Regions from separate parts of the Alkalibacterium putridalgicola genome, predicted to be linked through region 2. Evidence: predicted binding sites of a transcription regulator. Region 2 holds the regulator's gene; each other region holds the start of a gene.
The links. The regulator Rex, encoded in region 2, represses fermentation and respiration genes when NADH is low (regulators of the CRP and FNR family bind a similar motif). The targets are predictions, from matches to a motif close to TTGTGAANTANTTCACAA.
Positions count from the first base shown of each region.

Region 1: adhE (bifunctional acetaldehyde-CoA/alcohol dehydrogenase) is a predicted target of Rex. The motif match lies at 7,910-7,927, and genes of this name have one in related genera.
Region 3: pdhA (pyruvate dehydrogenase (acetyl-transferring) E1 component subunit alpha) is a predicted target of Rex. The motif match lies at 7,909-7,926, and genes of this name have one in related genera.

Region 1 covers NZ_CP162615.1:1,378,815-1,388,846, forward strand. Annotated here, with positions in the region: gene dapB (4-hydroxy-tetrahydrodipicolinate reductase) at 1-530, shown strand, start outside; gene dapD (2,3,4,5-tetrahydropyridine-2,6-dicarboxylate N-acetyltransferase) at 533-1,249, shown strand; gene AB4027_RS06485 (M20 family metallopeptidase) at 1,300-2,460, shown strand; gene AB4027_RS06490 (alanine racemase) at 2,457-3,506, shown strand; gene AB4027_RS06495 (manganese-dependent inorganic pyrophosphatase) at 3,674-4,600, opposite strand; gene pflA (pyruvate formate-lyase-activating protein) at 4,731-5,486, opposite strand; gene pflB (formate C-acetyltransferase) at 5,523-7,784, opposite strand; gene adhE (bifunctional acetaldehyde-CoA/alcohol dehydrogenase) at 8,125-10,032, shown strand, end outside.
Region 2 covers NZ_CP162615.1:2,141,664-2,151,695, reverse strand. Annotated here, with positions in the region: gene rimI (ribosomal protein S18-alanine N-acetyltransferase) at 1-256, shown strand, start outside; gene rimI (ribosomal protein S18-alanine N-acetyltransferase) at 246-779, shown strand; gene tsaD (tRNA (adenosine(37)-N6)-threonylcarbamoyltransferase complex transferase subunit TsaD) at 739-1,749, shown strand; gene AB4027_RS10200 (ABC-F family ATP-binding cassette domain-containing protein) at 2,277-4,229, opposite strand; gene AB4027_RS10195 (redox-sensing transcriptional repressor Rex) at 4,604-5,284, shown strand; gene AB4027_RS10190 (YdiK family protein) at 5,335-5,535, opposite strand; gene AB4027_RS10185 (lysostaphin resistance A-like protein) at 5,571-6,233, opposite strand; gene groES (co-chaperone GroES) at 6,475-6,759, shown strand; gene groL (chaperonin GroEL) at 6,817-8,442, shown strand; gene ltrA (group II intron reverse transcriptase/maturase) at 8,910-10,032, shown strand, end outside.
Region 3 covers NZ_CP162615.1:1,640,630-1,650,661, forward strand. Annotated here, with positions in the region: gene typA (translational GTPase TypA) at 1-1,714, opposite strand, end outside; gene AB4027_RS07740 (inositol monophosphatase family protein) at 1,910-2,692, opposite strand; gene lpdA (dihydrolipoyl dehydrogenase) at 2,814-4,220, opposite strand; gene AB4027_RS07750 (dihydrolipoamide acetyltransferase family protein) at 4,233-5,585, opposite strand; gene AB4027_RS07755 (alpha-ketoacid dehydrogenase subunit beta) at 5,656-6,633, opposite strand; gene pdhA (pyruvate dehydrogenase (acetyl-transferring) E1 component subunit alpha) at 6,636-7,742, opposite strand; gene def (peptide deformylase) at 8,188-8,760, shown strand; gene AB4027_RS07770 (DUF1576 domain-containing protein) at 8,908-10,032, opposite strand, start outside.

The DNA of each region.
Region 1 (10,032 bases), 760 kb from region 2:
TGACGTCTGACCTTAATATCCCCATGGTCATCGCCACCACGGGCGAAAAAGAGACGCTGCTCGACCTGATGGATAAAAAAGCGGAAACGGCGCCGGTCTTTTTCAGCGCCAACATGAGCTACGGCGTCCATATCGTGACCCAGCTCCTTGAAACGATCGCTCCCTTGATGGACGACTACGATATCGAGATGATCGAAAAACACCATAATCAGAAGATCGATGCCCCAAGCGGCACACTTATCAAGCTCCTGGACGCCATCAAAGACAAAGCCCGTCCCGATGCCAGAGAAGTCTATGACCGCAGTCAGGTCACGGAAAAACGTGATAAAAAAGATATCGGCATTTCAACGATCCGCGGCGGAACGATCGTGGGCGAACATGAAGTCCTGTTTGCCGGACACGATGAAGTCATCTCCGTGAAACATTCTGCCCAGTCGAAAGATATCTTTGCGCGTGGCGCCTTGAAAGTAGCCGAACAACTGATAAAGAAAGAAAATGGATATTATACGTATAACAATTTAGGAGTGTAAAAATGCAGACATTCAACCCGGAAGAAATCATCGCCTATATCAGTCAATCAAAAAAATCAACACCGTTAAAGATTTACGTTAATACGATGCTTGAACGAGATGCTTTCCCGAAGACGTTTAAAGTATTCGGATCAGAAGGCAGCTATACGATCTTTGCCGATCTAAAAGACTGGAGTCCGTTTTACGAAGTTAACAGCGAACAGATCAGCGAGCTTGAAATCGAACAGGACAGACGCCATTCCGCTATCCCCCTTCTGGATACCTCTAAAGTGGATGCACGGATCGAACCGGGGTCATTCATAAGAGACCACGCCACGATCGGCAAAAATGCTGTCGTCATGATGGGCGCAGTCATCAATATCGGGGCTGTCGTCGGCGAAGGGACCATGATCGACATGGGCGCTGTTTTAGGCGGCCGCGCAACGACCGGTAAAAACGTCCATGTGGGGGCTGGAGCTGTCCTGTCCGGTGTCATCGAACCCGCTAACGCTACGCCGGTCATTATCGAAGACAACGTCCTCATCGGTGCGAACGCCGTTATTTTAGAAGGTGTCCGTGTCGGCAAAGGCTCCGTGGTCGCTGCCGGCGCCATCGTCACAGAAGACGTCCCGGCAGATACCGTCGTAGCCGGCGTGCCTGCCCGGAAAATCAAAAACACGTCCGATGTGGCCTCTGAAAAAGTAGCGATCATCTCCGCGTTGAGAGAGCTTGACTCATAAATCACTTACGACCCGCAATTTTACACAGTCATCACTTACAGGAGGAATGTATGGATCACCTACCCGAAACCTTAACAGAACATCGAAGAAACCTGCACCAGATCCCCGAACTGTCTTTTCATGAATACAAAACGACCGCGTATATCAGAAATACGTTAGATAACCTGTCCATCCCTTATTTTACACCCTTGGATACTGCAACTGTGGTCTTCTTTGAAGGCCGTTCCGGTTCAGAAGAAACGATCGGTTTTCGTGCGGACATCGATGCTCTGCCGATCCAGGAAGAAACAGATGTCCCGTTCAAATCGCAGCACGAAAGCGCCATGCACGCCTGTGGCCATGACGGTCACACATCCATGCTGTTGGCATTCGCCGAATGGTGCAAGGAGAAACAGGACGAAGGAAAACTCGAGAAAAACATGCTGCTGATTTTTCAGCCATCTGAAGAATCCAATGCCGGTGCCGATGCACTGATCCGTGCGTTTCCTTTTGAAGACTATAAGATCAAAGAGATCTACGGCCTGCACTTAGGTCCGGATATTCCCGAACATACTCTGGCTACTAAACCGGGCTTTCTCATGGCCAGCGCCACCGAATACCGAATCAACGTCAAAGGGTTGTCCGCTCATGTCGCACAGAAAGAAAAAGGCTACAGTGCCCTCGGTGCAGTGACTCACATCGCGAACCAGCTCGGTCAGGTCCAGCAGTACTTTTTAAACGGCCTGCACCAGAATATCCTCCATATCGGTAAACTCCATGCCGGTGAAGCCATCAATACAGTGGCTACGGACGGTCATATCCAGGGAACGATCCGTACGTATGTGCCAGAGGATCTCGTACACATCCAGAATAAAATGGAAACTATCGTAGCCAGTACCGATGCCCTTTTTGGAACGGAAACCGCACTCGACTTTGCCAAAGGTTATCCGGCTGTTTATAACGACGAGTCCCTGATGGATACCGTTAAAACAAGTGCGGACCAGGCCGGTTTGACACTGGAACTTCTAAATGTCCCTTATCTGTTCGGGGAAGACTTCTCGTTCTATTCATCCATCGCCAAAACGAACTTTGCCTTCCTGGGAGTCCGTAATGAAGAAAAAGGCTACATTCACGGACTGCATACCGCCTTATTCAACTTTGACGAAAAGATTTTGCTGAACGGTGTGAAATATTACCAGTCTATTGCTAATACGTTAGGGTTGGTTGGATGACTGCTCGTTTGATACTGAACACCGAAAGACTGACCCGGCAAGCCCGTCGCTTTCAATCGCAGGTCGACACCATTGCCATCGTAAAAAACGATGGGTATAACCATGGGCTCGAGACAGTCTATCAGGCTTTTTACAAAGGCGGCATCCGGGCATTCGCAACGACCAGCCTGGCTGAAGCTATTCAGTTGAGAAAATGGGATAATGATATTTTTATCCTACTGCTCGATCCGGGTGCCGATTTTGACCAGATCAGAAAGTATCACTTGACCTTGACTGTGTCCTCTATGGCTTTCTATGATAAGTACAGAGAGGAACTCAAAGACATAGATATCCAGCTGGTTTACAGAAATGACCTTAACCGGCTGGGGTTTACGTCGAGTGACCAGATGAAACAGATCCTGGACGATCCCGACATGAATATCAGCGGCATCTGGACGCATTTCGCTTCGGCCGATGATTTTGGTGTGGAGCGTTACGAGGAAGAAGTCCAAAATTGGCTGATCATATTGGATCAATTAAAAGCTTACCTCCCGGATCTGACCTATATCCACGCTCAGAACAGCTCTTCCTATCTGCGTGATGATCTGCTTCCCTATCACACCCATATACGCGGCGGTGTGATCTTATATGGGACGCGTCCTTATTATGATGGTCTGGATACGACTATAGCTGAACAGGCAGTGAGCATCGAGGCCAGCGTCATCGAATTGACTCCCGTGAAAGCCGGCCGATCGATCGGCTATTCTGCAGAATATCAGACAGATAAGGACATCACGATCGCCGTCTGCGACATCGGTTACGGCAATGGCCTGCTGAAAGGACGCAAAGACTTTCCAGTCAAAATCAACGATAAAGAATATCCCATCCGCGTCATGATGATGAGTCATATCCTTATCGAAGTGGACGAAGATATTGAAATCGGTGATACAGTCACGCTTTATGACGATGACCTGCGCTTTGACTGGTTAACGAAAAACGGTATTGGCTCGTTTTCCCAGCAGATGTCCAGTCTCAATAAACAGACATTTGACGTGTCCTGCATCTAATCTAATCATTCTCATTCGAAGCTGGGCAATCTCCTCTGCTTCTTTACGAGATGAGCGATATATCGCTATGTTTGTTGCCCCAGCTTGTCCTGCTCTTCATATATATGATGCATAAAAAAATGGTCGTCCTCGTTTTGAGGACGACCATTTTTTATTTACATCTCCAATTAACCGAATTTTACAGTCAACGGTGGTACGACTTGTTTTTTTCTTGATACGACACCTTCAAGCATAAGCGTGTCGTCTTTCAGCTCTTTATTAAAGGCCTGCGCTACTTGAGCTTTCTCTTCTCCATAAACAAGAGCAACTGAATTACTGTTCAATACATCGGTGGTTACAAGGATAAATAGATCTATCTCATTGTTTTCGGATTGAGCTGCCATTTCATCGAGCAGTTCCTGTTTGCGGTCCAGGATATCATCCACGTCCACGACATTTACCTGACCAATACGTACAGTCAATCCGCCCATTGGGAAGTTCTTCGCATCGTCGTTCAGGATCATGTCGGCATCTTTGCTTGAAGTATCCGTACCGGCTTTCAGCAGTTCTTTACCGTAAGCTTCCAAGTCCACGCCAGCGGTTTCTGCTAATTCTTCTGCTGCTTTCACGTCTTCTTGTGTGCAGGTTGGTGATTTCAACAATAACGTATCTGAAATGATTGCTGAAAGCATCAATCCGGCAATATGTTTAGGGACGTCGATGTTATTTTCCTTAAACATCTTAAGGATGATCGTGTTCGTGCAGCCGACCGGTTCGGCTCGATAATAAAGCGGATTGGCCGTCTGGAAGTTGGCAATACGGTGATGATCGACAACAGCCAGGACTTTAACCTTCTCAATGTCCGGAACACTCTGCTGTGCTTCATTATGATCGACCAGCATAACTTCCGGTGTTTCCTGTGCCACTGTGGTCACGACGCGAGGTGTCTCAACCTCGAAGTAATCCAATGCATACTGTGTTTCCGCTGTTGTTTTTCCTAAAGCAACAGCTTCTGTTTCTTTTCCTAAGGCATTCTGCAGATAGGAAAAAGTTATTGCTGATGTGATGGCGTCTGTATCTGGACTTTGATGTCCAAAAATCAATATTTTACTCACTGTCATTCTCCTTTGTTTTGCATTCTCTTCTTATAGAATATAGTAAAACCCATGAAATTTCAATAAATGAAAAAACGTGCCGGCTGTACCAAGTGAATGACTCACTATGGACACAGCCGGCACGTTCGACTTAATTTTGCGTCTGATATTTATGTGTTTTCAAAATACGGTTGGCATTTTCAACACGTTCAGCCGTAGGAGGATCGATATCTTTCAGTTTATAGGGGATACCCAGTTCTTCGTATTTATAAACGCCCAGACGGTGGTAAGGCAGTATTTCCACTTTTTCCACACTGTCCAGCTGTTCAATAAACTCACTCAAGCGTTCCAAGTGCTCATCAAAATCTGAACGTTCAGGAACAAGCACGTGTCGCAGCCACATGGGTTTACCTATTTCGGACAGGTAGTTCGCCATGTCTAAAATACTGGTATTGGAATGCATCGTATATTTCTTATGGATCTCGTTGTCGATATGCTTGATATCCATCAGGACAAGATCCGTATACTTCATCAATTCTTCAAATCGACTGAAGAAAGGCTCGTCATACGTGAACGGCTGCCCGCAGGTATCTAAAGAGACGCTGACGCCTGCTTCTTTCGCCAGTTTGAAAAATTCGATCAGAAAATCGATATGGATGAGCGGTTCACCGCCACTGACGGTGATCCCTCCTTCTTCTCCCCAGTAGTTCTTATACTTCAATGCTTGATCCAGAAGTTCCTGAGGTGCGTAAGGTGTGCCGCCGCCCATATTCCAGGTATCAGGGTTATGACAGAACTCACAACGCATACGGCACCCCTGCATGAACACTACGAAGCGGATCCCAGGTCCGTCAACAGAGCCGAAGCTTTCTGTTGAATGTACATAGCCTATTGGTGAATCTGTCATTATTACTTCCCCCTAATAAAGTTTAAACTGCTTTTCTTATAATGAGTCGTGGAATGTACGTCTCAGTACGTCCATTTGCTGTTCTTTCGTCAGTTTGATGAAGTTTACAGCGTATCCGGACACACGGATCGTCAGTTGCGGATACTCTTCAGGATGCTCCATCGCATCTTCAAGTGTTTCACGGTTCAAGGCATTGACGTTCAAGTGGTGTCCACCTGTTTTCACGTAACCGTCAAGCATCGTTGACAGGTTGTTCTGCTGAACGCTGTCTTCTTTACCTAAAGCTTTTGGTACGATCGAGAAGGTGTTTGAAATGCCGTCCAGTGACTCTTTGTAAGGCAATTTGGCAACGGAGTTCAAACTTGCCAGAGCACCGTTCGTATCTCTACCGTGTAATGGGTTGGCACCAGGTGCGAATGGCACGCCGGCACGACGTCCGTCAGGTGTGTTACCTGTTTTCTTACCGTAAACAACGTTTGATGTGATCGTCAGGATAGATGTTGTGTGTGTTGCATCACGATAAGTTGGGAACTGTCTGACTTTGTTCATGAATGTTTTCAGCAGTTCAACAGCAATGTCATCGACTCTATCATCATCGTTACCATATTTTGGATAGTCGCCTTCGATTTCGTAGTCTACAGCAAGTCCGTCTTCATCACGGATGACTTTGACTTTCGCATGTTTGATAGCTGAAAGTGAGTCCACTGCGACTGAGAATCCGGCAATACCTGTAGCCATCGTACGGGCAACGTCTGAATCATGTAAGCCCATTTCAAGACTTTCATAGCTGTATTTGTCGTGCATGTAGTGAATGATGTTCAATGTGTTGATATACATTTCAGCTAACCAGTCAAGGATCTGGTCATATTTTTCAGTGACTTCATCATAATCAAGATACTCAGAAGTGATCGGACGGAATTCAGGTGCAACTTGTGCTTTAGATTTCTCATCCACACCGCCATTGATGGCATATAATAAGGCTTTAGCCAAGTTGGCACGGGCACCGAAGAACTGCATTTGCTTACCGATAGGCATAGCTGACACACAGCAGGCGATTCCGTAGTCGTCGCCCCATTCTTCACGCATCATATCATCGTTTTCATACTGGATCGCGCTGCTTTCTATAGAAACGCGTGAGCAGTAATTTTTAAATGACTGAGGCAGTTTTGTTGACCATAAAACAGTCAAGTTAGGTTCTGGAGCTGGTCCTAAGTTTGTTAAAGTATTCAGGAAACGGAAGCTATTTTTAGTGACCATGTGACGGCCGTCTAAACCGACACCCGCGATCACTTCGGTTACCCAAGTTGGATCCCCTGAGAACAGTTCGTTATATTCTGGTGTACGGGCAAATTTGACCAGACGGAGTTTCATGACAAAGTGATCCACTAATTCCTGTGCTTCCACTTCAGTCATCGTTCCATTTTCAAGATCTCTTTCAATATAAATATCTAAGAATGTTGATGTACGTCCCAATGACATTGCAGCACCGTTCTGTTCTTTGACCGCTGCAAGATATCCAAGGTACAACCACTGGAATGCTTCTTTAGCATTTTGAGCAGGACGCGAAAGATCAAAACCGTAAATATTACCCAGTTCTTTCAGCTCATGTAAAGCTTTCAGCTGATCACTGATCTCTTCACGTTTTCTGATCATTTTTTCGTTCATCATTGCTTTATCTGTGTTAGTTTTGTCTGCTTCTTTTTCAGCTATCAGACGATCTAAACCATAAAGGGCAACGCGACGGTAATCGCCGATGATACGTCCACGGCCATAAGCATCAGGAAGTCCTGTAATGATCCCTGTACGGCGGGCATTACGCATTTCAGGTGTGTAGGCATCGAAAACGCCCTGATTATGTGTTTTTCTCCAGTCTCTAAATACATGTGACAGGAAAGGATCCACTTCATAACCATAAGACTCAGCTGCTATTTCACTCATGCGGATGCCGCCGAATGGCTGGAGTGAACGTTTGAAGGGTTCATCTGTCTGGAAACCGACAACTTTCTCCATGTCCTTAGACAAGTAGCCAGGACCGTGAGAAGTGATGGTAGAAACGACATGGGTATCCATATCCAGTACGCCGCCAGCTTCACGTTCTTTTTTGTTGAGGTCCATGACCTGGTCCCACAATTTTTCTGTTTCTTTAGTTGGACCTTCTAAAAAGGATTCGTTGCCGTCGTATGGGTGGTAGTTACTTTGAATAAAGTTACGAACATCGATTTCTTCTTTCCAAGTCTTGCCTGTGAAACCATTCCAAATGGATTCAAGAGAAAACTCTTCGGTACGCTGTTTTTCCATAATTAATTCTCCTTTGTGTGTATATCAATTTCGACAAGTTCATAGTATCACATTAACTCACTATATACAAGTGAATCAATGAACATTATATGACGTTTTACTTTAAAATCAACGTTTTTATCGATTTGTGTAATCTGTAACAATATGGACACATTTTCCTCTTTGCGAAAGCGAATTCACTATGGTACTCTAGGTTTGTGGTAAAAAAGTGAAAAAAGTTCAATCGCTTTGTTTCTAGAATATACTGTCTTTTTCAGGGCCCACAACATTAAATATGAGAAAGGCTTTTATTTTTAAAGTGTATTGCTCAATACTTCACTAACTATAGGAGGAAATGATTATGGTAAAGGTTTTAGAAAAAAACAAAAAAGAAACGAATGTGAACGAGACTATCGATCAGTTAGTCACGAAAGCACAGAAAGCATTAGAAGGAATGTATGAATTAAATCAGGAACAAGTTGATGAAATCGTCAAGCAGATGGCGCTGGCAGGACTGGATCAGCACATGACACTGGCTAAAATGGCTGTCGAAGAAACGGGCCGCGGCGTTTACGAAGATAAGATCATCAAAAATCTTTTTGCTTCTGAATACGTCTATCACAGCATTAAATCAGATAAAACGATCGGTGTCATCAACGAGAACAAACATGAAGAAACGGTCGAGATCGCTGAACCTATCGGAGTGGTCGCTGGTGTGACCCCCGTCACTAACCCGACATCAACGACGATCTTCAAGTCCATGATCGCGATCAAAACAGGAAACCCGATCATCTTTGCTTTCCACCCTTCTGCTCAAAAATCGAGTGCTGCAGCTGCCCGTGCCTTATATGAAGCAGCCGTCAAAGCAGGTGCACCTGAAAACTGCATCCAGTGGATCGACAAGCCTTCACTTGAAGCAACACAGGCCTTGATGAAACATGACGGTGTCGCCACGATCCTGGCTACCGGTGGACCTGGCATGGTCAAATCTGCTTACAGTTCAGGGAAACCCGCTCTAGGTGTGGGTGCTGGTAACGTTCCGTGTTATATAGAAAAAACAGCAAACGTCAAGCGTGCCACTAACGATCTGATCTTATCAAAAACATTCGATAACGGCATGATCTGTGCCTCTGAACAAGCAGTCATCGTGGATAAAGAAATTTACTCTGACGTTAAAAAAGAGTTGACAGATAACGGCTGTCACTACCTGAACAATGAAGAAAGACAGAAAGTCGAACAATTGATGGTCTCAGAAGAAGGTCAGTTGAATGCAGCTATCGTCGGGCGTTCAGCCTACCAGATCGCCGAAATGGCAGGTATCAAAGTACCACAGGATACGAAGATCCTCATTGCGGAATACGCTGGTGTGGGTAAAAAATATCCACTATCAAGAGAAAAACTGAGCCCGGTACTTGCAGCCTATAAAGTAAACAGTTCTGAAGAAGGCATCAAACGGGCCGAAGAAATGCTGGCTTACGGTGGATTGGGACATTCAGCTGTCATCCACTCTCACAACGATGACGTCATTCAGGCATTTGACCGCCGCATGAAAGCCGGCCGTCTCATCGTCAATGCACCTTCAAGTCAAGGCGCCATCGGAGATATCTATAACGCCTACATCCCTTCTCTTACTCTTGGATGTGGTTCATACGGAGGGAATTCTGTGTCAACAAATGTCGGTACCATGCATCTGATCAATGTCAAGAAACGTGCCAAACGTACAAACAATATGCAGTGGTTCAAGATTCCACCAAAAGTTTATTTCGAACGTAACTCTGTTCAATACCTTGCTAAAATGCCAGACATCAAGAAGGCCTTTATTGTGACTGACCCGATGATGGTCGAGCTCGGCTATGTCGATCGTGTCCTCTATCACTTGAGAAACCGTCCGGATTATGTCCACTGTGAGATCTTTTCTGACGTCGAAGCGGATCCTTCAAAGGAAACCGTGATGAGAGGTGCAGAAGCCATGGCTGCTTTCCAGCCTGACGTCATTATTGCTTTAGGCGGTGGATCACCTATGGATGCTGCTAAAGGTATGTGGTTATTCTATGAACAGCCGGATACAGATTTCAACGGCATCAAACAAAAATTCCTGGATATCAGAAAACGTGTTTACAAGTTCCCTAAACTGGGCGGGAAATCTCAATTTGTAGCCATCCCGACAACATCAGGAACGGGTTCAGAAGTTACATCATTCTCAGTCATCACTGATAAAGAAACATCGACCAAATATCCACTGGCTGATTATGAGCTGACTCCGGACGTT
Region 2 (10,032 bases):
GATTCCTGCCTATGAGAAAAAAGGCATAGCAACGTACTTACTGAAAGAAATTATTCGACTCGCACAGGAAGAGGGTATTGAAAAAGTGACACTGGAAGTGAGAGTATCCAACGATACTGCTCAGAGTCTGTATCGTACCCTTGGCTTTGAAGAAGGCCGAGTGAAAAAAGGATATTATGCAAGAGACCATGAAGATGCACTCGAAATGGTCCGTCCGCTCGCTGATCCCACTGAAGAGTCGATCTATGAAGAATGATCAGGACAGGAAGAAAATACAGCCGATCATACGGCGGTATGATTTCAATGAAGAAAATTACGAGCGATTCTACGACATTGCCGATCAGTCCTTCCGATACGGTGCACCGTGGACGTACAAGCAGTATAAGGAAACCTTAGGCAGAGAGGATCTGGTGTTTTTCGTCGCGGAAGTGGATGGACAGCTTGTCGGTTACATTGGCGGCAAACTGCTTCTGGATGAAGCTGAAATATATACGATCGTGGTATCTAAAAAATTTCAGAAGAAGAAAATCGCCCGTGCTTTACTTAAGCGGTTCAAAGAAGAATGCCGGATAAAAGGGGTCGAAGCGATCTTTCTGGAGGTCAGAAAGTCCAATAAAAAGGCACGGACCTTTTACAGGAAGAATCACTTCGATGTGATTTCGTCTAGAACAGGCTATTATACTGAGCCGGGGGAAGATGCGCTCGTTATGAAATGCAGAATGAGAAAGAAGGAAGAGAATGGAAAAGAAGCTGATATTAGCGATAGAGACAAGTTGTGATGAAACAAGTGCGGCCGTTATCGAAAACGGACAGACGATTCTATCAAATATTGTCGCTTCGCAGATCAAAAGTCACCAGCGGTTCGGCGGCGTCGTCCCGGAAATCGCCAGCCGGCACCATGTCGAGCAGATCACGCTGATCATTGAAGAAGCACTGGAAAAGGCCGAAGTCTCTTATGAGGATCTCGATGCTGTAGCGGTCACTGAAGGTCCCGGCTTAGTCGGCGCTCTTTTGATCGGTGTGAATGCGGCGAAAGCTATTGCGTTTGCTCACGATCTGCCGCTGATCGCCGTGAATCATATCAAAGGCCACATTTTTGCAAACCAGTTAGTCACGCCTCTTGAATTCCCGCTGCTGTCCTTAGTCGTCAGTGGAGGGCATACGGAGCTTCTCTATATGGCGTCTGAAGATTCTTATGAGATCGTCGGAGAAACACGTGATGATGCCGCCGGTGAAGCATACGATAAGATCGGGCGCGTGCTGGGTGTGCCTTACCCAGGCGGTAAACATATCGATCAGATGGCTCATGAAGGGAAAGATACGTATGAATTTCCGCGAGCAATGATCCAGGATGATAATTTCGATTTCAGTTTCAGTGGATTGAAAAGTTCGTTCATCAATACCGTCCATAATGCGAAGCAGAAAAATGAGGAAATCAACGCCAATGATCTGGCCGCAAGTTTTCAGGCTGCTGTGATCGATGTACTTGTCGACAAGACGATACGGGCAGCCAAGGAGAAAAATGTCAGACAGCTGATCCTGGCTGGGGGAGTGGCTGCCAATAAAGGCCTGCGCACCGCTTTGGAGAAAGCAGTGTCTGAAGAACTGACCGATGTGGAACTGCTTATCCCGCCGCTCGAATTGTGCGGAGATAATGCCGCAATGATCGGCGCTGCTGCATATGTTCAGCTTAAAAACAATAATTACGCCGATTTTTCACTAAACGGCAGACCAGGATTATCAGTATAAGGTAGATTATCTATATTAACTGATTTTCAGCAGCGATGTATCAGCTATTTTCTGATACATCGCTGTCTTTTTATATTTATCGACGATTGCGTGCCCTTCGTGAAGAGTGAGGAGCAGTGGAGGTCACGGAAAAGACAATTGCGTGCCCTTCGTGAAGAGTGAGAAGCAGCGGAGGTAACGCAAAAGTGAATCGCGTGCCCTTCGTGAAGAGTGAGGAGCAGTGGAGGTAACGCAAAAGGAAAATGCGTGCCCTTCGAGAAGTTTAGGAAGCGGTGAAAGTCACGGAAAAGTGAATTGCGTGCCCTTCACGAGATTTAGGAAGCAGTGGAGGTCACGGAAAAGACAATTGCGTGCCCTTCACGAGATTTACGAAGTAATAAAGGTCACACAAATGACCAGAGAGTGACCTTTAAGGAGATTGCGGAGCTGTGAAGGGCACTCTCTAAACATAAAAACCAATAAAAGATCAGAAAATAATGAAAGCAGCAGATCAGGAGATGTTACATCCTGATCTGCTGCTTTTTCAATTAATTCAAATCGTCCAAGGCGAGCTGTTTTTCTTCCCATTCCTCAAGCAAGGTTTCTTGCTTGGACTGCAGTTCCTGATTTTTTTTGGCGAGACGTTCGAGCTCTTCAAAATCATTGGATATCTCCGGTTCACTCAAGGCTTCCTGGACAGACTGTATCTTTTCTTCCAGTTCTTCGAGTTCATCTTCGATAGCTTGAACAGCACGTTCAAGCTTCCGCTGATTCTTCTGATTCTCTTTCTGTGCTTCAAACGATTGTTTCGTGGTTGAAGGAGAAGAATCACTCTGTCCGTCTTCCTCTTCTTTTTCAGAAGACGTCAGTTGTTCCAGGGCTTCGAGCTCGGCTTTCTTTTGAAGGTAATAATCGTAGTCCCCAAGATAGACATCAGCGCCATTCTCGTTCAACTCAATGACTTTTGTGGCCAGACGGTTAATAAAGTAACGGTCATGAGAGACGAACAGCAAAGTGCCTGTATAATCGATAAGGGCGTTTTCAAGGACTTCTTTTGAATCGATGTCCAGATGGTTGGTTGGTTCGTCTAAAAGCAGGAAATTATTCTTTTCCAAGGACAGTTTGGCTAAAGCCACACGCGCTTTTTCGCCACCACTTAAAGAGGCGATGGATTTTTCGACATCATCACCGCTGAAGAGAAAAGAACCTAACAATGTTCGTATCGTCTGTTCCGGGAGACTAGGATGGTCGTCCCACACTTCATTCAATACCGTTTTCTTATTATTCAACAGATTCTGTTCCTGATCATAATATCCCAGATCGACTTTTGCTCCGTATGAAACATTACCGCCAAGAGCGGGGATCATCTGATTGACCGTTTTCAGCAGTGTCGTTTTTCCGATCCCATTGGGTCCGACGACAGCAATCGACTCCTCTTTTCGGATGTCCAGATCGATATGACTCGAGAGAGCAGTGGTTTCATATCCGATGGTCAAATCGTCAGTCTGCAGAACGATCTGTCCCGATTCTCTACCTGTCTGGAACTGGAAATGGGCGCTTTTTTCGTCATTTTGCGGCTTGGATAAAGGGTCCATTTTCTCCAGCTGTTTTCGGCGAGCCTGTGCCCGTTTTGTGGTTGAGGCACGTACGATATTTTTGTCGACAAAATCTTCGAGTTTAGCGATTTTTTTCTGCTGTTTCTCAAAGACCTTCCATTCACGTTTGATTTTTTCTGCTTTTAATTTCAGATAATTCGTATAGTTGCCCGGGAAATAATCCACGGACCCTCTGCTCACTTCGTAAACCTCGTTGATCACCTTGTCTAAAAAGTACCGGTCGTGAGAAACGATCAGGAGGGCTTTGGAATAGTTCTGCAGATACGTTTCCAGCCAGGAAAGCGTATCGATATCCAGATGGTTGGTCGGTTCATCCAGAATCAGCAAATCTTTTTTCTCTAAAAGCAGCTGGGCAAGGGCTAGGCGTGTTTTCTGTCCGCCTGACAGATTTTGTATTGGCGTGTCATAGTCTTCTTCATAAAACCTGAAGCCATGAAGGACGGAACGGATCTCGCTCTCGATCCCATAGCCGTTTTTTTCATGAAAAGTCAATTGCAGGGTATCGTAGCGTTTAAGCAGTTCGTCATAGTCACGGCCCGATTTTTCAAGGGCTGGATCGCTCAGCTGCGATTCGATGTCGCGCATCTGTTGTTCCATATCAAGCAGTGGTTCGGCGATTTTCATCATTTCATCCCAAATCGTCAGCGAGGAGTCGAGTCCTGTGTACTGATCAAGGTAACCGATGGTGATATCCTTTTTCTTGTGGATATTTCCGGAATCCGGTTCTTCCCGACCGGATAATATTTCAAGCAGGGTCGTTTTGCCGGCACCGTTCCTTCCGACCAGACCGATACGTGCGTTGTCTTTGATTTCAATGGAGACATTATCGAACAGTTTATCTGCACCGAAATAACGCGAAATTTTTTCAGTTTGTAAAAGTATCATGTTAGTATCCTCATTTTCATAAAAATTACCTTAATTCATCTCTTAATAGTTTAGCATACATACAGCAGATAACAATACAGGAGTCCAGTGATATAAGATTATATTGTGAATCACATTCTCAATTAAGAATCAGCTATTATCATGTACGATTGCTCACTAATCGTTTTAACGTTCATATATATACAATTTAGATGTACTCCAAAGTTTATGAATATTCTTAGAATTCAGGCTATTTTACTTTTATTTAGTAAGATTAATGCTATAATAGAAAGTGGCATATTACTTATAGTTTGTGAATGCACAAAGACTGAATAAACAGTAATTTATAATGATTAAACTAAAGTTAATTTAAAATCGGATAAGGAGAATGAATGATGGTTGAAAAGAAAATACCTAAAGCGACAGCGAGACGTTTGCCGCTGTACTATCGCTATTTGAGGTTTTTATATGAAGCAGGCAAGGAACGCATCTCATCTGCCAAGTTAAGTGAAGCCGTAAAAGTGGACAGCGCAACGATCCGACGCGACTTTTCATATTTCGGTGCTCTAGGTAAAAGAGGTTATGGTTATGATGTTGAAGCGTTAATGAACTTTTTCAGTAAAACGCTGAATCAGGATAGACTGACCAACGTTGCCCTGATCGGTGTAGGTAATTTGGGACAGGCGTTACTGAACTATAATTTCCGTCGCAATAATAATATCCGCATCAGTGCCGGATTTGATGTCAAAGATGAACTGATCGGAACGATCCATCAAGGTGTGCCGATCTACTCCATAGATGAAATGGTAGAACAGCTCGACCTGCAGCAAATCGATGTGGCCATCATAACAGTCCCTTCAGAAATCGCTCAGGATATGGCCAACCAGCTGGTTGAAGGTGGAGTTAAAGGTATCATGAATTTCACGCCGATCCGTGTGACGGTGCCTAAACATATCCGCGTCCATAATGTTGATTTGACAAATGAGCTGCAGACACTGATCTACTTTATCAATTACTATCAGGATCTGGAAAATTCAGATGACCCGGATGAACCGTTGAATGATTTTATTATCTAAATTGAAATTAAAAAAGCGTACCCGCTTGATTAGAGCGGGTACGCTTTTAGTTATCTCTTACTTTTTTTGATGTTGTAATAGGCTTGCGCCAAACGTGTCCCGTTCACAAAGTCCTTTGTTGCAAAAAGGGCAAACAGATAGGAAAAGAACCCCCACCCATTTGATGAAACCGAGTCAATGGTGAAGAAGAGGAAAAGTGCAAAGAATACATATTTAAAAACGATTTGTAGTTTAAGCTGTTTTTCTGTCATAGTGGATCCTTTCTACGTGGGAAAATTAGTCATGATCAGAGGAAATATAGGTTCGCAATTACGGCCAGGGTATTCATCAGACAATGCGCAATGATCGGTGTCCAGATATTCTTGGTTTTGAAGTAAAGCCAGGAGAATACAAACCCCATGGATGAATAGACAAGTAGCAGACCGTCAAAATGGACGAAAGCAAACAATAGTGAACTGATGACCGCTGCACCGATACCGCCAGTTTTTTCAATGAGCATCCCAAAAATCGCTTTTCGAAATACGAATTCTTCCATGACCGGCCCGGCCACTCCTATGAGAAGGATGAAGACAGGGTAGTTTCTGACCACTTCGACAAGCATTTGTGTATTCTGAGACTCCATCGGTGATCCCAGCAACTGGACCTCGACGATGCTCGCCAGGTTCTGTGCAAAGAGGGCGATAAAGATACCGGCGATCCCCCATAGCAGAACGTCTTTCTTCTGCTTGTTTAGAGGTTTTTCAAATGGAAAATGCATATGAAATCTTTTTTCGATCGCTATCATACCGACCGCACCTAGAGTGAAGAGGACGAGTGACGGTGTCAAAAATCCTATCGTTCCTAATGATTCAGGTAGAAAGACAGGAATGACCCCTGCCAGGACTTGAACAAGCAGGAAAAGTATGATGATACGTGTTGCCGCTTTTTTATTTAAAGTGATTTGATCCATTAAAGTCATCCTTTGTTTGTTATATACAATACTAGTAATTTAACACAAATAGAGGTCCGTTTCCACACAAGGAAAAATGAATGTTTTTTTAAGATAGGGCTTGCAAGATCATTCTGTTTTGAATATACTTAGAATTGGAGTTAGCACTCGACTGGTTAGAGTGCTAAAACTCACTTATTCACTAGCTGATAGTGAAAAAAATAAGACAAAACAAACAATTTACTTATGGAGGGATTACATTATGTTGAAACCTTTAGGAAATCGCGTACTTCTTGAAGTGAAAAAAGAAGAAGAAAAAACTGCAAGCGGCTTGGTCCTGCCGGATTCTGCCAAAGAAAAACCACAGACAGCCGTAGTAGTCGCTGCAGGAGAAGGTAGACTGCTTGATAATGGTAACTATTCCAAACCAGCCGTTTCAGTTGGCGACAAAGTTATCTTTGAAAAATATGCCGGATCTGAGATCAAATATCAGGGGACCGAATATTTAGTTGTCAAAGATACAGACATCATTGCGATCGTCGAATAATTCATTCGTTTTAACGATTTCATTTTCAATATAATCAACGAAGGAGAGAATTAAAACATGGCTAAAGATATTAAATTTTCTGAAGATGCCCGTGCAGCAATGCTGCGCGGAGTAGATAAACTGGCAAATACAGTTAAAGTAACATTAGGTCCAAAAGGCCGAAACGTCATTTTAGATAAATCATTCGGTGCTCCTCAAATCACTAATGACGGAGTCACGATCGCAAAAGAAATCGAACTGGAAGATAAATTTGAAAACATGGGTGCCCAGCTGGTCGTTGAAGTGGCAAGCAAAACCAACGATATTGCCGGCGACGGTACAACTACAGCAACTGTATTAGCTCAAGCTATCGTCAACGAAGGTATGAAAAATGTGACAGCTGGTGCTAACCCGGTCGGTATCCGTCGTGGAATCGAAATGGCAACGAAGAAAGCTGTTGAGTCACTTCGCGAGATTTCAACACAAGTTGCTGACAAAGAATCTATTGCACAGATCGCAGCAATCTCTTCCGGAGACGAGGAAATCGGTCACTTGCTTGCAGACGCTATGGAAAGAGTCGGCAGTGACGGCGTAATCACGATAGAAGAGTCTCAAGGTATCGAAACAGAACTGGATGTCGTTGAAGGGATGCAGTTTGACCGTGGATACTTATCTCAGTACATGGTGACAGACAACGAGAAGATGGAAGCTAGTCTTGATAATCCGTATGTCCTGATCACAGACAAGAAAATCTCATCTGTTCAGGAGATTTTACCCGTCCTTGAAAATATCATGCAGCAGAATCGTCCGCTGCTGATCATTGCTGATGATATCGAAGGCGAAGCTCTTCCTACATTAGTCCTGAACAAGATCCGTGGCACATTGAATGTTGTTGCCGTTAAAGCACCTGGCTTCGGTGATCGCCGTAAAGGTATGCTTGAGGATATCGCTACACTGACGAACGGAACTGTCGTTACAAGTGACTTAGGTCTGGATCTTAAAGATATGACCATCGACCAGCTAGGTACGGCAGGTAAAGTCGTTGTGACGAAAGATGATACAACGATCGTTGAAGGTGCCGGTGATGCAGCATCCATCGAACAGCGTGTCGGCATGCTGCGTTCTCAAGCTGAAGAAACCACCTCTGAGTTTGACCGTGAAAAACTTCAGGAACGTATCGCCAAGTTAGCCGGCGGTGTGGCTGTGATCAAAGTGGGTGCAGCAACTGAAACGGAAATCAAAGAACGTAAACTGCGTATTGAAGATGCATTGAATGCTGCACGTGCGGCCGTTGAAGAAGGCGTGATTGCCGGCGGAGGGACTGCATATATCAATATCTTAAATAAACTGGAAGAAATCGACGCTGAAGGCGACGAAGAGACCGGCGTGAAGATCGTCCTGCGTGCTTTGGAAGAACCTGTCCGTCAGATCGCTCAAAATGCTGGACTTGACGGCAGTGTCATCGTTGAACGTCTGAAACATGTTGAGCCAGGAATTGGCTTTAACGCCGCAACTGGGGAAATGGTCAATATGGTTGAAGCGGGTATCATCGATCCAACTAAAGTTACCCGTTCAGCTCTTCAGAATGCTGCATCTGTATCAGCCCTACTTCTTACAACAGAAGCAGCTGTCGCAGAAATCCCTGAAGAAAATGACAATCAGGCTGGCGGAATGAATCCCGGCGGCATGGGCGGCATGATGTAATAACGAGATTTATTTCCTGAACAATATAGATATTTTAGATGAAAAGAGGGTAGGACTTTTGTCCTACCCTCTTTGGTGATGTGCGCCCGGCATGGGCGACAACTTGGTGGTGAAAGTCCACTACAGACTTGGCAGTAGGAACTGTTAGCGAAAGACAAGGGTGTCCGCCGTGAGGCGGAATCTGAAGGAAGTCGGACGCAAATGCTTGCACTGACGAACAGAAACTTCATACCAAGGCTTAATAGAACGGATGAGCTTGCATCACAAAGTGAAGTCCGATACTGCCCGAATTCTATTGAGTAAATGAAGCAGTGACGTGAGCAGAAGGTTGTCGTTCTTACCCGGGGAGGTCTCGTCAGCGCTTAGTAGTAACAACGAATGGCGAGAAGTCAGCCGAGGTCATAGTAGGGAAAATGTACCGAAGGACCGAACAATATCAATACTTTGAAGATTGGAGGTTAGGCATTATGACAAACGCAGAAAACGACCCACGGGTTGGCAAACTACAAAGGGATAAGCTGGAAGCGAAAGAGTATGTAGATGTGCGGAGTAATCGCCTAGGTGAATGTAAAGACAAGTATGGTGAGTCTCTCATGAGGCTCGTTGTAAGTGAGAAGAATCTATTTGAAGCGGCTAAAATTGTTAAACGCAATAAAGGAGCTGCTGGAGTAGATGGTATGACAGTTAATGAGATAGAATCACATATCATGGAAATGAGTCCGTATTTAAAAAAGAAACTGTTAGACGGCACCTATAAACCACAACCGGTCAGACGGGTGGAAATTCCCAAAGCGAATGGGGGTATCCGAAAACTGGGCATTCCAGTGGTACGGGACCGAGTGGTCCAGCAAGCCATCAGGCAAGTGATAGAACCTATCATTGATAAACATTTCCTCCCACACAGTCATGGGTTCCGTAAAGGGAAAAGCAATCATACAGCTCTGAAAGAGTGTGTCGACTATTATCAGCAAGGCTACAAAGTGGCCGTCGATTGTGACCTGAAACAGTGCTTTGACACACTCAATCATGATAAGCTGATGTACTATCTCGAACAGTATATACAGGACAAAATGATTCTGAAAATTATCCGTAAGTTCTTACAGAGCGGTGTCATAGATCTGTCTGGCGAATTCGTAGAAAGTAACACAGGCGCACCACAAGGTGGCGTGATTTCGCCCCTACTCAGTAACGTATACTTACATGAACTGGATAAAGAAATGAAGCAGAGAGGACATCGTTTCGTTCGGTTCGCTGATGACTTCGTCATCTTTGTGAAGTCAAAACGAGCCGGTGAACGTGTGCTCCAAAGCATCACTCGCTTCATTGAAAAAGACCTGAAACTAACTGTCAACCAAGAGAAAAGTAAAGTGGGTTCACCAACGCGTTTAAAGTTCTTGGGTTGTCTGATAACCACAGTGAATGGGGTCTGTCGCTACAGACCTTCGAACGAAGCCAAAGCGAAATTCATTCGCACCTTGAAACGCTTGACCAAACGTAAGCGAGCAGGGAAGTTTGATGAGATTGTCAAAGAGATAAACAGCCGAACAAGAGGCTGGATAAATTATTTTGGCACAGGCTTCATCAAAACCT
Region 3 (10,032 bases), 500 kb from region 2:
ATTCTTCAAGTGTCATGATGCGCGGACGTTTGATAACATTAGTCTGATCTTTATTTGCAGAACGGACATTCGTCTTCTGTTTTTCTTTAGTGACGTTAACAGCTATATCTGTATCTCTGTTATGCTGCCCGACGATCATCCCTTCATAAACTTCTGTACCAGGTTCTACGAAGATGACCCCACGGTCTTCCAGATTCATAATACTATAGGTCGTTGCTGCACCGTTTTCCATAGAAACCAACGCACCATAACGACGTTCACCAGTCTTACCTTGTGCCAACGGTAAATACTGATCAAAGGTGTGGTTCATGATACCATAGCCACGAGTCAGAGATAAGAAATCATTTGTGAAACCGATCAAACCACGAGCAGGCGCCAGGAATATCAAACGAACCTGTCCATTTCCAGTATGGATCATGTCCTGCATTTCACCTTTACGCTGGCTCAAGTTCTCAATAACTGAACCCATGTACTCTTCGGGTGTGTCGATTTGTACACGTTCAAATGGTTCACATTTCACACCATCAATTTCCTTAACGATAACTTCAGGTTTGGATACCTGTAACTCAAAGCCTTCACGACGCAGATTCTCGATCAGGATAGATAAGTGTAACTCACCTCGTCCAGAAACGATCCACGCATCAGGAGATTCAGTTTGTTCTACACGAAGTGATACATCGGTCTGAAGCTGCATCATTAGACGTTCTTCGATCTTTCTTGATGTTACCCATTTACCTTCTCGGCCTGCAAACGGAGAGTTATTCACTAAGAAAGTCATTTGTAACGTTGGCTCATCGATGTGAAGAATAGGCAACGGATCTACATGGTCTGCAGGTGTCACTGTTTCTCCAACGAAAATGTCTTCAAATCCTGAAACAGCAATTAAATCTCCGGCTTTAGCTTCTTCGATTTCTACACGATCGAGTCCAAAGAAACCAAACAGTTTTGTTACACGGAAATTCTTGGTTGACCCGTCCAGTTTACTTAACGTAACGTTGTCTCCAACTTTTATTTTCCCTCTGAATACACGACCGATACCTATTCTTCCAACGTAGTCATTGTAATCAAGCAACGATACTTGGAATTGTAAAGGTTCGTCACTGTTATCCACAGGGGCAGGAATTTCTTTTAAAATACTTTCAAAGATAGGCTCCATCGTGTCCTGCTGATCTGCCAGGTCATCCGAAAGACTGCTTGTCCCATTGATTGCAGAAGCGTAAACAACCGGGAATTCCAGCTGATCTTCATCTGCGTCTAACTCAATAAGCAGGTCTACAACTTCGTCAACGACTTCTGCTGGTCGAGCAGTATCTTTATCAATTTTGTTAACAACAACAATCGGTCTCAATTTCATTTCCAGCGCTTTTTTTAGAACAAAACGTGTCTGAGGCATCGTTCCTTCGTAAGCATCTACGACAAGAATAACACCGTCGACCATTTTCATGATACGTTCCACTTCTCCACCGAAGTCGGCATGTCCTGGTGTGTCCAGAATGTTGATGTTGTGGTCCTTATATTTAACAGCTGTATTTTTAGCCAGTATCGTGATGCCACGTTCTTTTTCCAGATCATTATTATCCATGGCTCTTTCACTTAATTCACCATGAGCATCCAACGTATCAGACTGTTTCAGCAACTCGTCAACCAGCGTCGTTTTACCATGGTCAACGTGAGCTATTATTGCAATATTTCTTATATCATCTCTTTTTTTCATAATATTCCTCCGAATTCATTACCTTAGAATCTAATTATTTGTTGTCGTTTTCATAGAGCTTTCTTTTATGTTCATCATAAAAAGCACTTATTCTTGATAGATTCACACTCAAGAATAAATGCTCTCCAAATATCCTATATTGTTGCCCCAAGTATTATAACAGTAATACAAACAAAATTACAAGCTATTCCCTCATTATATATTCATAAGTTTCATAATTTCGTCATGAGCTTTTGGGGTCGCAAAAACGATATTGTTATTCTTGAGTAAATCTAATGGTTCATTATTAAATTGAGTAGCTTTCAATCCGAGTTCTTCCATAAATAAAATGCCTGGAGCAATATCCCAAGGCTTTAAGTTCGTAGCGATATAAGCCGCAATACTTCCTTTCGCCACTTCAACTGTCTCAAGCCCGGCAGAACCGACCAGTCTTAAACCTAAACTCTTTCTAGCTATTTTTCTGACTTTATCATATTTGTCTTCAATCATAATACTAGAATTCGTAGCGAGCATACCTTCACTCAAGGATACATTCGCTGGTTCACTTAACAGTTGTTCGTTACAACTGACCCCTTCGCCTTTAATTGCCTTGTACAATTTATTGAGGGTAAGGTCATAGATATAGCTTTGCACCGGTACTCCATCTTCGTAAACAGCTAACATCAAAGCGAAATTTTCGTTCTGAAGTATAAAATTCAATGTTCCATCAATAGGATCCACGAACCAGACTGTCCCGCTCATGTTTTCAACAGCATCTCCGAATCCTTCTTCTCCTAAAATACGATCTTCAGGATAAGCTGAGCGGATTCTTTCAACCAACTCTTTCTCCACCCACTTGTCCATGTTCGTTACTAAATCATTGGCCGATGTCTTCTGTTCGATTTCCAATTGATTATCTTTTTTTTGAATAATGACCCGACTTATCTCATCGATCCATTTAATGACCGTTTTATCTCTATTCATTCTATTCTCCGACATAATTTCTCCTCATTTCACACATCTTTAATCTAAGTTTAAATGAGTAGACAGCAAATTGCAAAAACAAAGAGATTCCCGGCTTTTAAGCCGAGAATCTCCCGTGTTTACAACCTTACACTTATTACATGTGGATAGGTAAACCTAATGCTGCTTCAGCCGCGTCCATGACAACTTCACCTAATGAAGGATGTCCGTGGATCGTTAAGGCGATATCTTCAGCGTTCATACCACTTTCAATAGCTAAACCAAGCTCAGCTATGATGTCTGAAGCACTGATCCCCGCAACTTGAGCACCAACGATGACATTGTCTTCTTTCGTTGTTACTAAACGTACGAAACCTTCAGTAGCGTTAAGAGATAATGCACGACCGTTACCACCAAGTGGGAATTTTGTGACTTTAACATCAAGATCTTTTTCTTTTGCTTCACTTTCAGTGTATCCAACAGATGCGATTTCAGGATCTGTGAAAGCTACGGCTGGAAGTGCGCGGTAATCCACAGCTACTTTTTTACCGGAAATAGCTTCAGCAGCTATTTTAGCTTCATAACTTGCTTTGTGTGCTAAAGCAGGTCCTGGAACGACGTCACCGATAGCATAGATACTATTAATGTTCGTTCTGCCTTGTTCGTTGACTTCAATCAATCCACGATCACTGACTTTAACACCAGCTTGTTCAAGACCTAATTCATCAGTATTTGGCTTACGTCCTACTGTAACCAATACATAATCCACATCCAGAGATTTTTCTTCTCCATCAGCTTCATACTTAACAGTTACGCCGTTATCTGTAACAGTTGACTCTTTAGCCATTGCGTTAGTAATGATATCTACTCCGCGGTTCTTGAAGTTTTTCTCTACAAGCTTGACCATGTCTTTGTCGAAACCATTCAAGATTGAAGGAAGACCTTCAAGAATCGTGATTTCAGTACCTAAATTGGCATAGACACCCGCTAATTCAGAACCGATGTATCCACCGCCAACGATAGCCATTTTTTTAGGAATCTCAGTCAGATTCAATGCACCGGTAGAGTCTAAAACACGGTCACTGAATTTAAATCCTGGAATTTCGATTGGACGGCTGCCTGTTGCGATGATCGCATTGTTGAAGGAATAGGTTTGCGCACTATCTTCTCCCATGACACGCATTGTATTCTCGTCATTAAAGAATGCTTCCCCACGTAAGATCTCTACTTTGTTCTTCTTAAGAAGGCCTTCAACACCTTTAGTCAGTTTATTGACGACTTGAGTGTTTTTCCATTCCTGTGTTTTCGCAAAGTCGATTTCAACATTTTTAGAAGTAACACCGAATACTGTTGAATCAAGTGATTCCTGATACTTATGTCCAGCAGTGATCAATGCTTTTGAAGGAATACATCCAACGTTCAAGCATACGCCACCTATAAATTCTTTCTCTACAATAGCGACTTTCTGTCCCATTTGTGCGGCACGAATAGCTGCCACATATCCACCAGGTCCAGCTCCGACAACTACTGTATCCAGTTCAATTGCGAAATCTCCTACTACCATTTATGATTCACCTTATCCTTCCATTAATAATAACTCAGGATCTGCCAACAGACGTTTTAATTCGTTCATGGCTTTTTGACCTGTTGCACCGTCAATAACACGATGATCGAACACTAACGACAATGCCAGCATTGGAGCAGCAACGACTTCTCCTTCGTCATTTACGATTGCTTTTTTAGCGATACGTCCAACACCTAAAATAGCGACTTCTGGATGGTTGATGATCGGCGTGAACCAACCGCCGCCTACTGAACCAATATTAGAAATTGAAATCGATCCGTCTGCCATATCACTTGATTTCAATTTGCCTTCATGTGCTTTAGCGCCTAGTTCTGAAATTTCAGAAGCGATGTTGAACATTGATTTCTTATCAGCATCTGAAACAACCGGAACATAAAGTCCTTGATCAGTATCCGCAGCAATACCGATGTTGAAGTAGTTTTTGTAAACAACTTCATCAGTCGTATCATCGATAGATGAGTTAAGTGCCGGGAATTTCTTCATGACAGCGATGATCGCTTTAACAACATATGGCAAGAAAGTCAATTTAACATCTTGCTCAGCTGCAATCGTCTTGAATTTCGTACGGTGTGCCATCAATTTCGTTACATCTACTTCATCAAACAATGATACAGATGGAATCGTCAAGCTGCTGTTGACCATTGCTTTTGAAATTGCTTTACGGGTCGTTGACATTTTTTCTCTGGTTTCTTCATCAGAACGACCAGATTTAAATGGTTTGACATTAGTGGAAACCGCAGAAGTCGTTCCTTTAGCTTCACTCTGTGAGCTATCTTCAGTAGCAGCTGTTTCTTGAGAAGCTGCAGCTTGTCCGCCACCTTGAAGGAAGTTATCGATATCGTCGCGTGTCGTACGCCCGCCTTTGCCTGATGCTTCTACAAGGCTGATATCAACATCTTTTTCACGTGCATACTGTCTGACAGACGGCATGGCAAGAACGCGTTTGTTAGAATCAGCAGTCTTAACAACATCATCAGAAACACTTGCTTCTGATTGCGCCGGATCTGTTTTTTCAGCGCCGGCTTTAGCTTCTTCAGACGATACTTCTGATTTAGCAGCTGTTTCTTCTGCTGCTTCTTCTGAATCCTCACTGTCACCTTCGTGTCCTTCAGCATCGATCTCAACAATAGGATCACCTACAGAAGCGACTGTTCCTGGTTCTACCAAGAATTTCTTGATCGTTCCATCTACTGGAGAGGCTAGTTCCTCAACTGATTTATCGTTTTGGATTTCAGCAATAGAATCGCCTTCTTCGATGGTGTCTCCTTCAGAAACTAACCAGCTGACGATTTCTCCTTCAGCCATGCCTTCCCCGACATCAGGGAGTTTAAATGTAAAAGCCATTGTAATTTTCTTCCCTTCTAAAATGATTTTACTTTGAATGTGTTCATTCAGTACTGACAGTTAACGTTAATTAAAATTCAACTGTTTCTTTGATTGCTGCAGTAATATCTTTAGCGTTTGGTAACCAGGTGTTCTCGATTTGACCAAATGGATATACCGTATCAGGGGCAGAAACGAAGCCGATAGGTGCTTCTAATGAAAGAATAGCACGCTGAGAAACTTCAGAAATAACAGTGTTTCCGACACCGGCCTGACGTTGAGCTTCCTGAACCATAACCATACGGCCAGTTTTTTCAACAGATTTAACTACTGTTTCATAATCAACTGGTGAGACTGTGCGCAGGTCAAGTACTTCAACTGATACATTGTCTTTTTCCAGCTGTTCTGCAGCTTTAAGTGCTTCACGTACCATATAACCGTAGGCTACTACAGTAACGTCAGAACCTTCTTTAGCAACTCCCGCTTTTCCTAGAGGGACCGTGTACTGTTCTTCAGGAACTTCATCACGGAATGAACGGTATAATTTCATGTGTTCAAGAAATACAACAGGATCTTCATCGCGGATAGCTGAAGTTAGCAACCCTTTAGCATCGTATGGGTTTGAAGGGATAACGACTTTAAGTCCTGGTGACTGAGCCATCAAACCTTCTAAACTGTCTGCGTGCATTTCTGGTGTGTGAACACCGCCACCAAATGGTGAACGAACTACGGCTGGCAAGTTTAATTTGCCGCCTGTACGGTAACGTGTACGCGCCATTTGACCAACAATTGAATCCATGACTTCGAAAACGAATCCGAAGAACTGGATTTCCATTACTGGACGGAAGCCTTGAACAGCTAAACCAAATGCCATACCGCCGATTCCAGATTCAGCAAGCGGAGTGTCATTGACACGGTCTTCACCGTGTTTATCAAAAAGACCTTGAGTCGCACGGAAAACACCGCCGTTTTTACCTACGTCTTCACCGAATACCAGGACTTTTTCATCACGAGCCATTTCTTGATCTAAGGCTTCCGTGATCGCTTGAATCATTGTAAGATTCGCCATGATTATTTACTCTCCTTTGCTTCATATTTCTCGATCTGCTCAACGATATTCTGACCAGGCTCGCCGTGCATGTTTTTCAGGAATTCTGAAACTTTCATTTTTGGAGCTTGATCTGCTTCTTTGGCAGCTTGTTTGATTTCTTCTTTAGTTTTTTCGATCAGCTCTTCTTCTTTTTCGTCAGTCCATAGTCCTTTTTCTTTCAGGAAGTTACGGAAGCGAATAAGCGGATCTCTTTGTTCCCAGTAATCGAACGATTCTTGTTCACGGTAACGCGTTGGATCATCACCAGATGTTGAGTGTGGTCCGAAACGGGATGTGATCGTTTCGATCAGTACTGGACCATTACCTGAAGCAGCCCATTCACGTGCCTGCTTAGTTACTGCATATACTGCCAATGGATCCATACCATCGACCTGGATTCCAGGGATACCAGCAGCAGCAGCTTTTTGAGCCAGCGTATTAGCAGCGGACTGTTTCTCACGAGGAGTGGAAATAGCATAGCCGTTGTTTTGAATGAAGAAGACGATAGGTGCTTTGTAACGACCGGCAAAGTTCATACCTTCGTATACATCACCCTGTGAAGATCCGCCGTCACCAGTATAAGTGAAGGTTACTTCATCTTCTTTTCCAGCCAGTTTCTGTCCTACTGCATTACCCATCGCTTGGATATACTGTGCACCGATAATGATTTGAGGACCCATTGCATGTAAATCTTCAGGATAGTTATTGCCTTCCACATGTCCTCTTGACCATAAGAATGCTTGGGATACTGATAAGCCGTGTTGAATCAATTGTGGAATATCACGATATCCCGGATATAGCCAATCTTGTTTTTTGAATGCGAAATGACTTGCTAGCTGTGAAGCTTCCTGTCCCATTGTTGGAGCATAGAAACCTAATCTTCCTTGACGAGCTAACGCCATTGAGCGGTCGTGAAGGACTCGTGACCACACCATTCTTGTCATTAATTCTACTAATTCATCATCAGATAAATCCGGCATGATGTCGTTGTTAACAACGTTCCCATCTTTATCTAATATTTGAACCATCGGAAACGAAGCTTCGATCGAACTTAATAATGCTTCGTAATCAACTGGTTGCTTTGCCATAGATTACCCATTCCTCTCTCTTTATATAATTAAGTGTTACAGCGCTTTTTGACTGTTACATTTTTATCTATTCCTTTTCCAATTTATCATTTTTTTAAGTGAAATGCAAGCGATAGCGTCTTAATTGACCGGGAAGAAATACCGGCACAAAAGGATTGTCGGGTCATTGTGATACAAAGCACAACGTTACTGTTATACTCTCTGGAATGATGAGATTTTAAAATTTATTTTAATAAAGTAATACAGGGAAAAAAACTGTTATATAAAAGACCCGAAAAAAAAAAAGTGTACCAGTTGATTTTTCAGAAAAATTATCATGTGAAATCCATCACTCTTAATAAACAAACATAACTTATCAGCTATTTTTATAAATTTAATAATAAAGGTGCAGAAATTAGGAAAAACTGTTAAAATACTAGTGAACTTGCTTAAGGAGGAAATGAAAATGTTGACCATGAATGATGTTATACGTGAAGGACACCCTACTTTACGTAAAGTAGCGGGTAAAATGACTCTTCCCTTGACTGATGAAGAAAAAGATTTGGCAGATAAAATGTTGGAATTTTTAAAGAACAGCCAGGACCCTGAAACAGCTGAAAAATATGAATTACGACCAGGAGTCGGTATAGCGGCTCCGCAAGTAAATGTTTCCAAGCGCATGATCGCCGTTCATGTTCCTTCTGATGATCCCGAAGAGTCTGAACCCGAATTCAGCGGGGTATTGATCAACCCAAAGATCGTCAGTCATTCTGTTCAGCAGACTTGCCTGTCAGAAGGAGAAGGATGCTTGTCTGTGGACCGGGAAGTGCCGGGATATGTCCCCAGACATAAACGTATCAAAGTTGAATATGTCGATATTGACGGCAACACACAGAAAAAACGTTTGAAGAACTTTCCTGCCATTGTGGTTCAACATGAAATTGACCACTTGAACGGCGTCATGTTTTATGACCACATCGATCCAGATAACCCTTTAGCCCTCCCTGATGATTTGGAAGTATTAGGATCAGCAGAATAGAACAATATACTCCGGTATAGACTCTGCCTGCTTATTTATCAATATTCGTTAAAAAACCGCGTTCCCGGTTCAGCATGTAGTATGCATGCTGAACCGGGAACGCGGTTTTTGTCTACCTTTCTTATCCCAGTTATTCTGGTTCTCTAATTATGACTCGCCTTTCATCTCATCTGCTGGATCCACTGGTTCTCGAAGTTCCTTCCTTTTTTCCTTATGATAATGGAAAGCCTCCAATATGGGAATCATTATTGCTGCAACGAATCCCCCAGAAAAGCCATTATTATAAAGATTTATCCCGCCATGAAGAGTGTCTGTATTACTTACAATACTTAAATGGAACGCTCCAGCTAACATACCGATCACTACGCCATATCTTCCAGCTATCGGGGCAATGGTTGTTCCAAACAACCCTGCAGTGACTACTCCTGTTAAACTCATGTCATAATTGTTCAAATATCCCATCAAAGTCACTCCTATAAGGATAGGTATGACATTTCTGATATGTTTACCAAAAGCTCCAAAACCGACCACAGTTAAGATACCACCTATAACTGGTCCATTTAATTCTCCGCCATGAAACAGAACATAGCCCAGGGATAGATATCCTAGTAATGACATATTGATCAAAGTAATGCTAAAACCATTCAGATCAAGAAAATCAGTTGAAAGCTGACCGGAATGTTGCAGCAATTCTCCGTATCCCTTTAACGTCCAATGATTAAAGTGAAGCCCAGTGATCATCATAATTGAGAATAAAACAAGAAAAATGATGATGAAAGGTTCATTATGACCGGAAGATAAGAGCGATACCGGCTCTACTTCTCTCCCTGTGCTACGAATAATAGAAACGAATAAGGTACCTATAACACCGCATGTAAATCCTATATTATAAACACTAAAGCCCTTAGTAAATTTAACGATATGATGAGCTAAAGGAGGAATAATATAGCCGGCAATAAAGCCGGCTAGGTATCCGTAGAAGATACCGGACAACAAGGATAGACCGATATTAAATGAGATCTCACTAACAAGTGGGCCTAAAGCAGTACCAAACAATGCAGCAAGTAATGAATGTTCAGCCGGTGCTTTAGTTGACCATGCATATGCAAAAGCACCTAAAACTATCGGCGTAGAGTTATAAAGATTCTTACCAAAAAAGGAAAAAGCAGCAACTGTTAATACGCCGGCAATGACAGCTCCATTGATCCTTGCCTTTGACATTTTAATGATCAATATTGAATGAGCTGTTAATATTGCTGAATTGAAAAGTGT